3 regions of the Streptomyces sp. NPDC037401 genome follow, and region 3 is predicted to be linked to each of the others. Evidence: predicted binding sites of a transcription regulator. Region 3 holds the regulator's gene; each other region holds the start of a gene.
What was found. Region 3 encodes HrcA, which represses chaperone genes, less so after heat shock. Its sites were predicted from a motif close to TTNGCACTCNGNNNNNCNGAGTGCNAA; they were not measured.
Positions count from the first base shown of each region.

Region 1: a site for HrcA is predicted at 1,587-1,613, ahead of groES (co-chaperone GroES). Genes of this name have one in related genera too.
Region 2: a site for HrcA is predicted at 1,275-1,301, ahead of groL (chaperonin GroEL). Genes of this name have one in related genera too.

Region 1 is NZ_JBVJWO010000005.1:249,779-253,050, reverse strand. Features, by position in the region: gene groL (chaperonin GroEL) at 1-1,006, opposite strand, end outside; gene groES (co-chaperone GroES) at 1,132-1,440, opposite strand; gene ACZ7H1_RS06895 (FtsW/RodA/SpoVE family cell cycle protein) at 1,811-3,238, shown strand; gene ACZ7H1_RS06890 (polysaccharide deacetylase family protein) at 3,263-3,272, opposite strand, start outside.
Region 2 is NZ_JBVJWO010000038.1:52,421-55,692, reverse strand. Features, by position in the region: gene thrC (threonine synthase) at 1-231, shown strand, start outside; gene ACZ7H1_RS31120 (MoaD/ThiS family protein) at 264-542, shown strand; gene ACZ7H1_RS31115 (cold-shock protein) at 952-1,155, shown strand; gene groL (chaperonin GroEL) at 1,465-3,090, shown strand; gene ACZ7H1_RS31105 (hypothetical protein) at 3,179-3,272, opposite strand, start outside.
Region 3 is NZ_JBVJWO010000007.1:144,754-148,025, reverse strand. Features, by position in the region: gene ACZ7H1_RS09015 (DUF3097 domain-containing protein) at 1-570, opposite strand, end outside; gene ACZ7H1_RS09010 (MBL fold metallo-hydrolase) at 599-1,324, opposite strand; gene hrcA (heat-inducible transcriptional repressor HrcA) at 1,487-2,503, shown strand; gene dnaJ (molecular chaperone DnaJ) at 2,504-3,272, shown strand, end outside.

The DNA of each region.
Region 1 (3,272 bases), on a different contig from region 3:
CACCGTCGACGATGGTCGTGTCGTCCTTGGAGACGGTCACGCGGCGGGCGGAGCCCAGCACGTCCAGACCGGCCTGGTCGAGCTTGAGGCCGACCTCCTCGGCGATGACGGTGGCACCGGTGAGGGTGGCCATGTCCTGCAGCATCGCCTTGCGGCGGTCACCGAAGCCGGGCGCCTTGACGGCGACGGCGTTGAAGGTGCCACGGATCTTGTTGACGACGAGGGTGGAGAGCGCCTCGCCCTCGACGTCTTCGGCGATGATCAGCAGCGGCTTGGAGCCACCCGCCTGGATGACCTTCTCCAGCAGCGGCAGGAGGTCCTGGATGGAGGAGATCTTGCCCTGGTTGATCAGGATGTACGGGTCGTCGAGGACGGCCTCCATACGCTCCTGGTCGGAGACCATGTACGGCGAGAGGTAGCCCTTGTCGAAGGCCATGCCCTCGGTGAACTCCAGCTCCAGGCCGAAGGTGTTGGACTCCTCGACGGTGATGACACCGTCCTTGCCGACCTTGTCCATCGCCTCGGCGATGAGCTCGCCGACCTGCTGGTCCTGCGCGGAGAGCGCGGCCACGGCGGCGATGTCGGACTTGTCCTCGATCGGACGGGCGGTCGCGAGGAGCTCGTCGGAGACGGCCTTGACCGCGGCGTCGATGCCCTTCTTCAGGGCGGCCGGGGACGCGCCGGCGGCGACGTTGCGCAGACCCTCGCGGACCAGCGCCTGCGCCAGCACGGTGGCGGTGGTGGTGCCGTCACCCGCGATGTCGTTGGTCTTGGTCGCCACCTCCTTCACCAGCTGCGCGCCCAGGTTCTCGTACGGGTCGTCCAGCTCGACCTCGCGGGCGATGGTGACACCGTCGTTGGTGATGGTGGGGGCGCCGAACTTCTTGTCGATGACGACGTTGCGGCCCTTGGGGCCGATCGTCACCTTGACCGTGTCGGCAAGCTTGTTGACGCCGCGCTCGAGGGCGCGACGGGCGTCCTCGTCGAACTTCAGGATCTTCGCCATGGGAGCGGTTCAGCCCTCTCGAAAACTCGTCTTAACGAACTGCGCCCCTCGCCGCCCGGCAATCAGCGGGGTGACCAGGGGCGCAGCTCAAAGCAAAAACTCTTGCTCGGTATTACTCGGGTGACTTACTTCTCGACGATCGCGAGCACGTCGCGAGCCGAGAGGACGAGGTACTCCTCGCCGCTGTACTTCACCTCGGTGCCGCCGTACTTGCTGTACAGCACGATGTCGCCGACGGAGACGTCGAGCGGCAGGCGCTGACCGTCCTCGAAGCGACCCGGGCCCACGGCGAGGACGACGCCCTCCTGGGGCTTCTCCTTCGCGGTGTCCGGGATAACCAGGCCAGAGGCCGTGGTCTGCTCGGCGTCGAGCGGCTGGACCACAATGCGGTCCTCGAGCGGCTTGATGGCAACCTTGGAGCTGGCGGTCGTCACGATCCGACCTCCCCCTTCGGAGATCTCACGGGGTTAACTGTCTGAGGTGGCGACCAGGTGGATCCGTCGTCGCGGGTGCCGGACCTGCCCGTCGCTGTGTTGGCACTCACCAGTGGCGAGTGCCAGGCCCGAGACTATTCCGGCGATTAGCACTCGGTCAAGCGGAGTGCCAATTCAGTGCGCTTGGCGTTGCGCGATCCGCGGGAGATCGGCCACTGCGGGACCCTCCCCCGCCCGGCACCCCCGGGGCCCTGCCCAGCACTCCCCGGCCCGAAACCCGGAACCACCACAAGGACATAAACGTCCTAACCGATATGAATCCAAAGCGCCTCACGGCCGAACAGACAGGGCCCACCGACGGCGGCGAACCGTGCGCGGACTGACCCTGACGCCCCGGACGCCGGCAGGGGCGCGCCGCCGTACCGAGGCCCTGCTGCTGGCCTTCGTCGTAGCGATCACGGTGTTCGGCCACGCGAGCGTGGGCCTGGCGATGAACGACGCACTCCCGTCGAACCTCACCGGCTTCACGATCAGCATGACGCTGCTCGCACTGGTGGGGCACCTGGGCGTGCGCCGGTTCGCGGCGTACGCCGACCCGCTGATCCTGCCGCTGGCGCTGCTGCTGTCCGGCGTCGGACTGGTGCTGCTGGCTCGGCTCGACCAGACGTACGTCGAGAAGTTCGAGAGCGCGGCCGCGAACGCCCCCGGCCAGCTTCTCTGGACGGTCATCGGCGTCGCGATCTGCATCGGGGTGGTGGCGCTCCTGCGGGACCACCGGCTCCTCCAGCGGTACATCTACCTCACGATGGCCGTCGCGCTGCTGCTGCTGATCGCGCCCGCGTTCTTCGGCGCCGACCAGTACGGCGCCAAGCGGTGGATCACCATCGCCGGGCAGTCCCTCCAGCCCGGCGAGTTCGTGAAGATCATGATCTCGGTGTTCTTCGCGGGCTACCTGGTCATCCACCGGGACGCGCTGGCCCTGACGGGCCGCCGGTTCCTCGGGATGCGGCTGCCGCCCGGCCGCCAGCTGGCGCCGCTCGTCACGGTCTGGATCGTGTCGCTGCTGGTGCTGGTCTTCGAGCGCGACCTCGGCACGTCGCTGATCTTCTTCGGCGTCTTCGTGGTGATGCTGTACGTCGCCACCGAGCGCACCAGCTGGATCGTCTGCGGTCTGCTGATGGCCTCGGCCGGCGCCTTCGTGGTCGGGTCCACCGAGCCGCACGTCAAGGGGCGCATCGCGGCCTGGCTGGAGCCCATGGCGATCTTCCTGCCGCCGGAGCAGCGGCCGCCGGGCATCGTCTCGGACCAGTCGGCGCAGGCGCTGTTCAGCTTCGGCACCGGCGGGATCACCGGCACCGGCCTGGGGCTCGGGCACCCGGAGCAGATCGGCTTCGCGGCGCGCTCGGACTTCATCCTCACCACCGTGGGCGAGGAGCTGGGCCTCGCGGGCGTCATGGCGGTGCTGCTGATCTACGGGCTGCTGGTCCAGCGGGGCCTGCGGATGGCGCTCGGCGCACGCGACCCGTTCGGCAAGCTGCTCGCGGTCGGCCTGGCCTCCGCCCTCGCGCTCCAGGTGTTCGTGGTGGCCGGCGGCGTCACGGGCCTGATCCCGCTCACCGGCAAGGCGCTCCCGTTCCTCGCGAAGGGGGGGTCCTCACTGGTGGCCAACTGGATCATGATCGCCCTGCTGCTGCGCATCAGCGACAGCGCGGAGCGGCAGCGCGAGGCCGACGCCGACATGCCGGACCCCCCGGACCCGTCGCCGGAACGCTCACCGGACCCGGCCCTGGTGGCCTGAGGGTACTGCCGGGCGGCCCGTGCCCTACAGGTAG
Region 2 (3,272 bases), on a different contig from region 3:
GCGATCCGGCTGCTCGCCCGGACCGAGGGCATCTTCGCCGAGACTGCGGGCGGCGTGACCGTCGGCGTCACGAAGAAGCTGATCGACAACGGTCTGCTCGACCCCACGCTGACCACGGTCGTCCTCAACACCGGTGACGGCCTCAAGACCCTGGAAGCGGTGTCCGGCACCGGCCAGACCACGACCATCCGCCCGAGCCTGGACGCGTTCCGCGCCGCCGGCCTGGCCTGACCATCCCCCCGCACCCGGAAGGCAGTAGAGCCATGAGCGTCAACGTCCGCATCCCCACCATCCTGCGCACCTACACGGGCGGCCAGGCCGAGGTGCCCGCCGAGGGCGCGACCCTGGCCGAGGTCATCGCCTCGCTGGAGTCGAACCACCCGGGCATCGCCGCGCGCGTCCTGGACGACCAGGGCAAGCTGCGTCGCTTCGTCAACGTGTACGTGAACGACGACGACGTCCGCTTCGAGGGCGGTCTGGAAGCGGTGACGCCCGACGGCGCCGGCGTGTCGATCATCCCGGCCGTCGCGGGCGGCTGCTGACCGCGGTGCGGACCGGCCTTTAGGGCCGGGAGTTCTTCCGAATTGCCCCCTCCGCATAAAGCGGAGGGGGCAATTCTGCTTGGTTGGGCGCGGTAGGGTTGGGGTAGTCCCCTCCGCTGTTTGTGCCTCCGGCATATGAGCGGGTCACCGGATGGGCGACATTGGGCCAAAGTGCGTGCACGGTATGGGGCTTGGGGCGGGATTTGCCCCGTCCGAGTTGACCGGGAATCTGCTGAGTTTTCGCAGGATGTCGACGTATCCGCGTGTCCTGAATTCTCGTCGGAATGACCTGTTGCAGACAGCGTCGGTCCGGATACATTCAGCCGCGGTCGAAGCGTTCCGGCGCAAGTTCTGACCCGGGACCGCGAAGTGCGGTCCTGCGCAAGGGCCAGTAACAGGGGAGTTAGGCATGGCTCAGGGCACCGTCAAGTGGTTCAACGCGGAGAAGGGCTACGGCTTCATCGCGGTCGACGGTGGTGCGGACGTGTTCGTCCACTACAGCGCGATCCAGATGGACGGCTACCGCACCCTTGAAGAAGGTCAGCGAGTCGAGTTCGAGATCTCGCAGGGCCAGAAGGGTCCGCAGGCGGACATGGTCAAGCTCGCCGGCTGAGCACGGCGCGATCGGCCACCGACGCATCACGCACGAGGGGCCCGCATCCCACAGGGATGCGGGCCCCTCGTGCGTACGGCCGTGCGTACGGACTCCCCGGCTCCGAGTCGTGAGAGGCGCTTGCACTCGAGGGGGTCGAGTGCTAATCATTGGCGTTAGCACTCTCCGGGTGAGAGTGACAAAAACGAGGACCGAGTCGGTGAGGTCCGCGGGTCCGGCGGGAAGGAACCGCCGGGTACGCAGGCCGTCCGTCGCGGGCGCCAGGCGCGGTCCGGAGCAATCCACCCCAGTCCGGGAGGACCACTTCACATGGCCAAGATCATCGCGTTCGACGAGGAGGCCCGGCGCGGTCTCGAGCGCGGCATGAACCAGCTCGCCGACGCCGTCAAGGTCACCCTTGGTCCCAAGGGTCGCAACGTCGTCCTTGAGAAGAAGTGGGGCGCCCCCACGATCACCAACGATGGTGTTTCCATCGCCAAGGAGATCGAGCTGGAGGACCCGTACGAGAAGATCGGCGCCGAGCTGGTCAAGGAAGTCGCCAAGAAGACGGACGACGTCGCCGGCGACGGTACGACCACCGCCACCGTTCTCGCCCAGGCGCTCGTCCGCGAGGGTCTGCGCAACGTCGCCGCGGGTGCCAACCCGATGGCCCTCAAGCGCGGCATCGAGAAGGCCGTCGAGGCCGTCTCCGGCGCCCTGCTCGAGCAGGCGAAGGATGTCGAGACCAAGGAGCAGATCGCTTCCACGGCCTCCATCTCCGCCGCCGACACCCAGATCGGCGAGCTCATCGCCGAGGCGATGGACAAGGTCGGCAAGGAAGGCGTCATCACCGTCGAGGAGTCCCAGACCTTCGGTCTGGAGCTGGAGCTCACCGAGGGCATGCGCTTCGACAAGGGCTACATCTCGGCGTACTTCGCCACCGACATGGAGCGTATGGAGGCCTCGCTGGAGGACCCGTACATCCTCATCGTCAACTCCAAGGTCAGCAACGTGAAGGACCTCCTTCCGCTGCTGGAGAAGGTCATGCAGTCCGGCAAGCCGCTGCTGATCATCGCCGAGGACGTCGAGGGCGAGGCCCTGTCGACCCTGGTCGTCAACAAGATCCGCGGCACCTTCAAGTCCGTCGCCGTCAAGGCTCCGGGCTTCGGTGACCGCCGCAAGGCCATGCTCGGCGACATCGCCATCCTCACCGGTGGCACGGTCATCTCCGAGGAGGTCGGCCTCAAGCTCGACAACGCCGGCCTGGACCTGCTCGGCCGCGCCCGCAAGGTCGTCATCACCAAGGACGAGACCACGATCGTCGACGGTGCCGGTGACAGCGACCAGGTTGCCGGTCGCGTGAACCAGATCCGCGCCGAGATCGAGAACTCCGACTCGGACTACGACCGCGAGAAGCTCCAGGAGCGCCTGGCGAAGCTCGCGGGCGGCGTGGCGGTCATCAAGGCCGGTGCCGCGACCGAGGTCGAGCTCAAGGAGCGCAAGCACCGCATCGAGGACGCCGTTCGCAACGCGAAGGCGGCCGTCGAGGAGGGCATCGTCGCCGGCGGTGGCGTGGCCCTGCTCCAGGCTTCCTCGGTCTTCGAGAAGCTCGAGGCGGACCTGACGGGCGACGAGGCCACCGGTGCCAACATCGTCAAGCTGGCGCTCGAGGCCCCGCTGAAGCAGATCGCGGTCAACGCCGGCCTCGAGGGCGGCGTCGTGGCGGAGAAGGTCCGCAACCTGCCCGTCGGCCACGGCCTGAACGCCGCGACCAACGAGTACGTCGACCTCATCGCCGAGGGCATCATCGACCCGGCGAAGGTCACGCGCTCCGCGCTGCAGAACGCCGCGTCGATCGCCGCGCTGTTCCTGACCACCGAGGCCGTCATCGCCGACAAGCCGGAGAAGGCTGCTGCCGCTCCGGGCGGCATGCCGGGCGGTGACATGGACTTCTGATCGACCCCTGGTCGATCGGCTGTTCTCACCGAGGGCGGCACCCCCATCACGGGGGTGCCGCCCTCGGGCGTTTCCCGACCCCCGGGGGTCAGTCCCCCGCGTGGTGGTCGCGCGCCAGTGGGGGCCGTACGCGTTTCCAGAGAACGGCAGCCCCTACGCACAGGGCAGCCGAGGCCGGAGCC
Region 3 (3,272 bases):
GCCCACGACCAGGACCTCGGGGTGCACCACCGAGGCCGCGATGCGGGACTCCTTCGAGCCCGGGACCAGGTGGTCGACCAGCACGCCCAGGCGCGCGTCCGGGCCGGGGGCGAACTCCGCGACGATCTTCGGGAGGTCGTCGACGCCCTCCAGGTACTCCACGACCACGCCCTCGATGCGCAGGTCGTCGCCCCACACCCGCTCGACCAGTTCCGCGTCGTGGCGGCCTTCCACGTAGATCCGGCCCGCGCGGGCCACCCGGGCCCGGGCGCCGGGCACGGCCACCGAGCCCGAGGCCGTGCGCAGCGGCGCGGCCGGGGCGCGGGACGGGCGGACCAGGGTCACCACCGCGCCCTCCAGCAGGAAGCCCCGCGGTTCCAGGGGGAAGACGCGGCGCTTGCCGAAGCGGTCCTCCAGGGTCACGGTGCCGCCCTCGCAGGCCACCACCGCCCCGCAGAAGCCGGTGCCCGCCTCCTCGACGACCAGGTCGGTGTCCGCCGGCACCTGCGGCACCGGCCGGGCGGCGCTGCGCTTCCAGGGCGGGGTCAGGTCGGGTGAATACTCGCGCATTCGGACGACACTAAGGAGGGCCGCCGGTTCAGGAAGGCGACACGCCGAAGCGCTCGGCCAGTGTGGCGCGTTGCGCACGGACGAAAGTCGCATCCACCACCGCACCGTGCCCCGGCACGTAGACGGCGTCCTCGCCGCCCAGCGAGAGCAGCCGGTCGAGGGCGGCCGGCCACTGCCTCTTCACGGCGTCCAGCCCCGCTTGCGGCTCGCCGGACTCCTCCACGAGGTCGCCGCAGAACACCACCTCGCGGCTGCCCGGTACGAACACCGCCAGATCGTGCCGGGTGTGCCCGGGGCCGACGTTCGCCAGCAGCACCTGCACGCCGCCCAGCTCCAGCGTCCACTCGCCCGAGACCAGGTGGCGGGGCGGGATCAGCAGCTCCGTCGACTCGGCGGCCTCCTCGGCCGCCAGCCCGTGCCGGACCGCGCTCTCGCGGAGCAGCTCGCGGCCCGTCATCAAGGAGGAGTCCAGGCCCACCGCGCCGAACACCTCGGCCCCCGAGAAGGCCGCGGCACCCAGAACGTGGTCGAAATGTCCGTGCGTGAATGCGATATGGGTCACGCGCCGACCCGCCATCCGCTCCGCCTGGGCGCGGATCTCGGCGCCCTCGCGGACGCACGATCCCGGGTCGATCAGGAGCACGGAGTCGTCTCCCACCACCAGTCCCACCGTGCAGTCCCACACCGGGAGCCGTCGCCGGCCGGTGCGACCGGTCAGCCCTTCCCAGCCTGCCTCTTCCCAACGGACGTCCATGCGGCGACGCTACCCTGACGGGCCGCCCTTGCTAGGGGCGTACCTCCCCGCCGTACACTGACCGGGGGATCTCTGGCACTCGTACGCCCCGAGTGCCAGTCGGAACCGGATCCGGTACGGCAGCGGAAAACGAACAGGCATCACAGCTGGAGGTGTGCGCGGGTGCTCAGCGAACGCAGACTCGAGGTGCTGCGCGCCATCGTCCAGGACTACGTCGGGACGGAGGAGCCGGTCGGCTCCAAGGCGCTCACCGAGCGCCACAAGCTCGGCGTGTCGCCCGCCACCGTGCGCAACGACATGGCGGTGCTGGAGGACGAGGGCTACATCGCCCAGCCGCACACCAGCGCCGGACGCATCCCGACCGACAAGGGCTACCGGCTCTTCGTCGACAAGCTCGCGGGCGTCAAGCCGCTGTCCACTCCCGAGCGCCGGGCCATCCAGAACTTCCTGGACGGCGCCGTCGACCTCGACGACGTGGTCGGGCGCACGGTGCGGCTGCTCGCGCAGCTGACCCGGCAGGTGGCCGTGGTGCAGTACCCGTCGCTGACCCGTTCCACGGTCCGCCACGTGGAGCTGCTCGCGCTCGCGCCCGCCCGGCTGATGCTCGTCCTGATCACGGACACGGGCCGGGTCGAGCAGCGGATGGTCGACGCGCCTGCGCCGTTCGGCGAGACCTCCCTCGCCGACCTGCGGGCCCGGCTCAACAGCCGGATCGTCGGCCGCCGGTTCGCGGACGTGCCGCAGCTCGTCCAGGACCTGTCGGAGTCGTTCGAGCCGGAGGACCGGGCGACCGTCCAGGTCGTGCTCGCCACGCTCCTGGAGACCCTGGTCGAGGAGACCGAGGAGCGGCTGATGATCGGCGGTACCGCCAATCTCACCCGCTTCGGACACGACTTCCCCCTGACGATCAGGCCGGTGCTGGAGGCCCTGGAGGAGCACGTCGTGCTGCTCAGGCTGCTCGGCGAGGCCAACGAATCGGGCATGACCGTACGCATCGGGCATGAGAATGCCTACGAAGGACTGAACTCCACGTCCGTCGTCTCGGTCGGCTACGGTTCGGGCGGCGAGGCAGTCGCCAAACTCGGCGTGGTCGGACCGACCCGCATGGACTACCCCGGAACGATGGGAGCGGTACGCGCAGTGGCACGTTACGTCGGACAGATCCTGGCGGAGTCGTAAGTGGCCACGGACTACTACGCCGTACTCGGCGTGCGCCGCGACGCATCGCAGGACGAGATCAAGAAGGCCTTCCGGAAGCTCGCGCGCGAGCTGCACCCGGACGTGAACCCCGATCCCAAGACGCAGGAGCGTTTCAAGGAGATCAACGCCGCGTACGAGGTGCTGTCGGACCCGCAGAAGAAGCAGGTCTACGACCTCGGCGGCGACCCGCTCTCGGCCTCCGGCGGCGGGGGCGGCGCGGGCGGCTTCGGAGCCGGCGGCTTCGGTAACTTCTCGGACATCATGGACGCCTTCTTCGGACAGGCCTCCCAGCGCGGTCCGCGCTCGCGCACCCGCCGCGGCCAGGACGCGATGATCCGGCTCGAGCTGGAGCTCGACGAGGCGGCCTTCGGGACCACCAAGGACCTCCAGGTCGACACCGCGATCGTGTGTACGACCTGTTCCGGCGAGGGCGCCGCGCCCGGCACCTCCGCCCAGACCTGTGACATGTGCCGCGGCCGCGGCGAGGTCTCCCAAGTCACCCGCTCGTTCCTGGGCCAGGTCATGACCTCGCGCCCGTGCCCGCAGTGCCAGGGCTTCGGCACCGTCGTCCCGACCCCGTGCCCCGAGTGCGCGGGCGACGGCCGGGTCCGCTCCCGCCGCACCCTCACGGTCAAGATCCCGGCCGGTGTGGAGAACGGCACCCGGATCCAGCTCGCGGGCGAGGGCGAGGTCGGCCCCGGCGGCGGCCCCGCCGGCGACCTGTACGTCGAGATCCACGAGCTGCCGC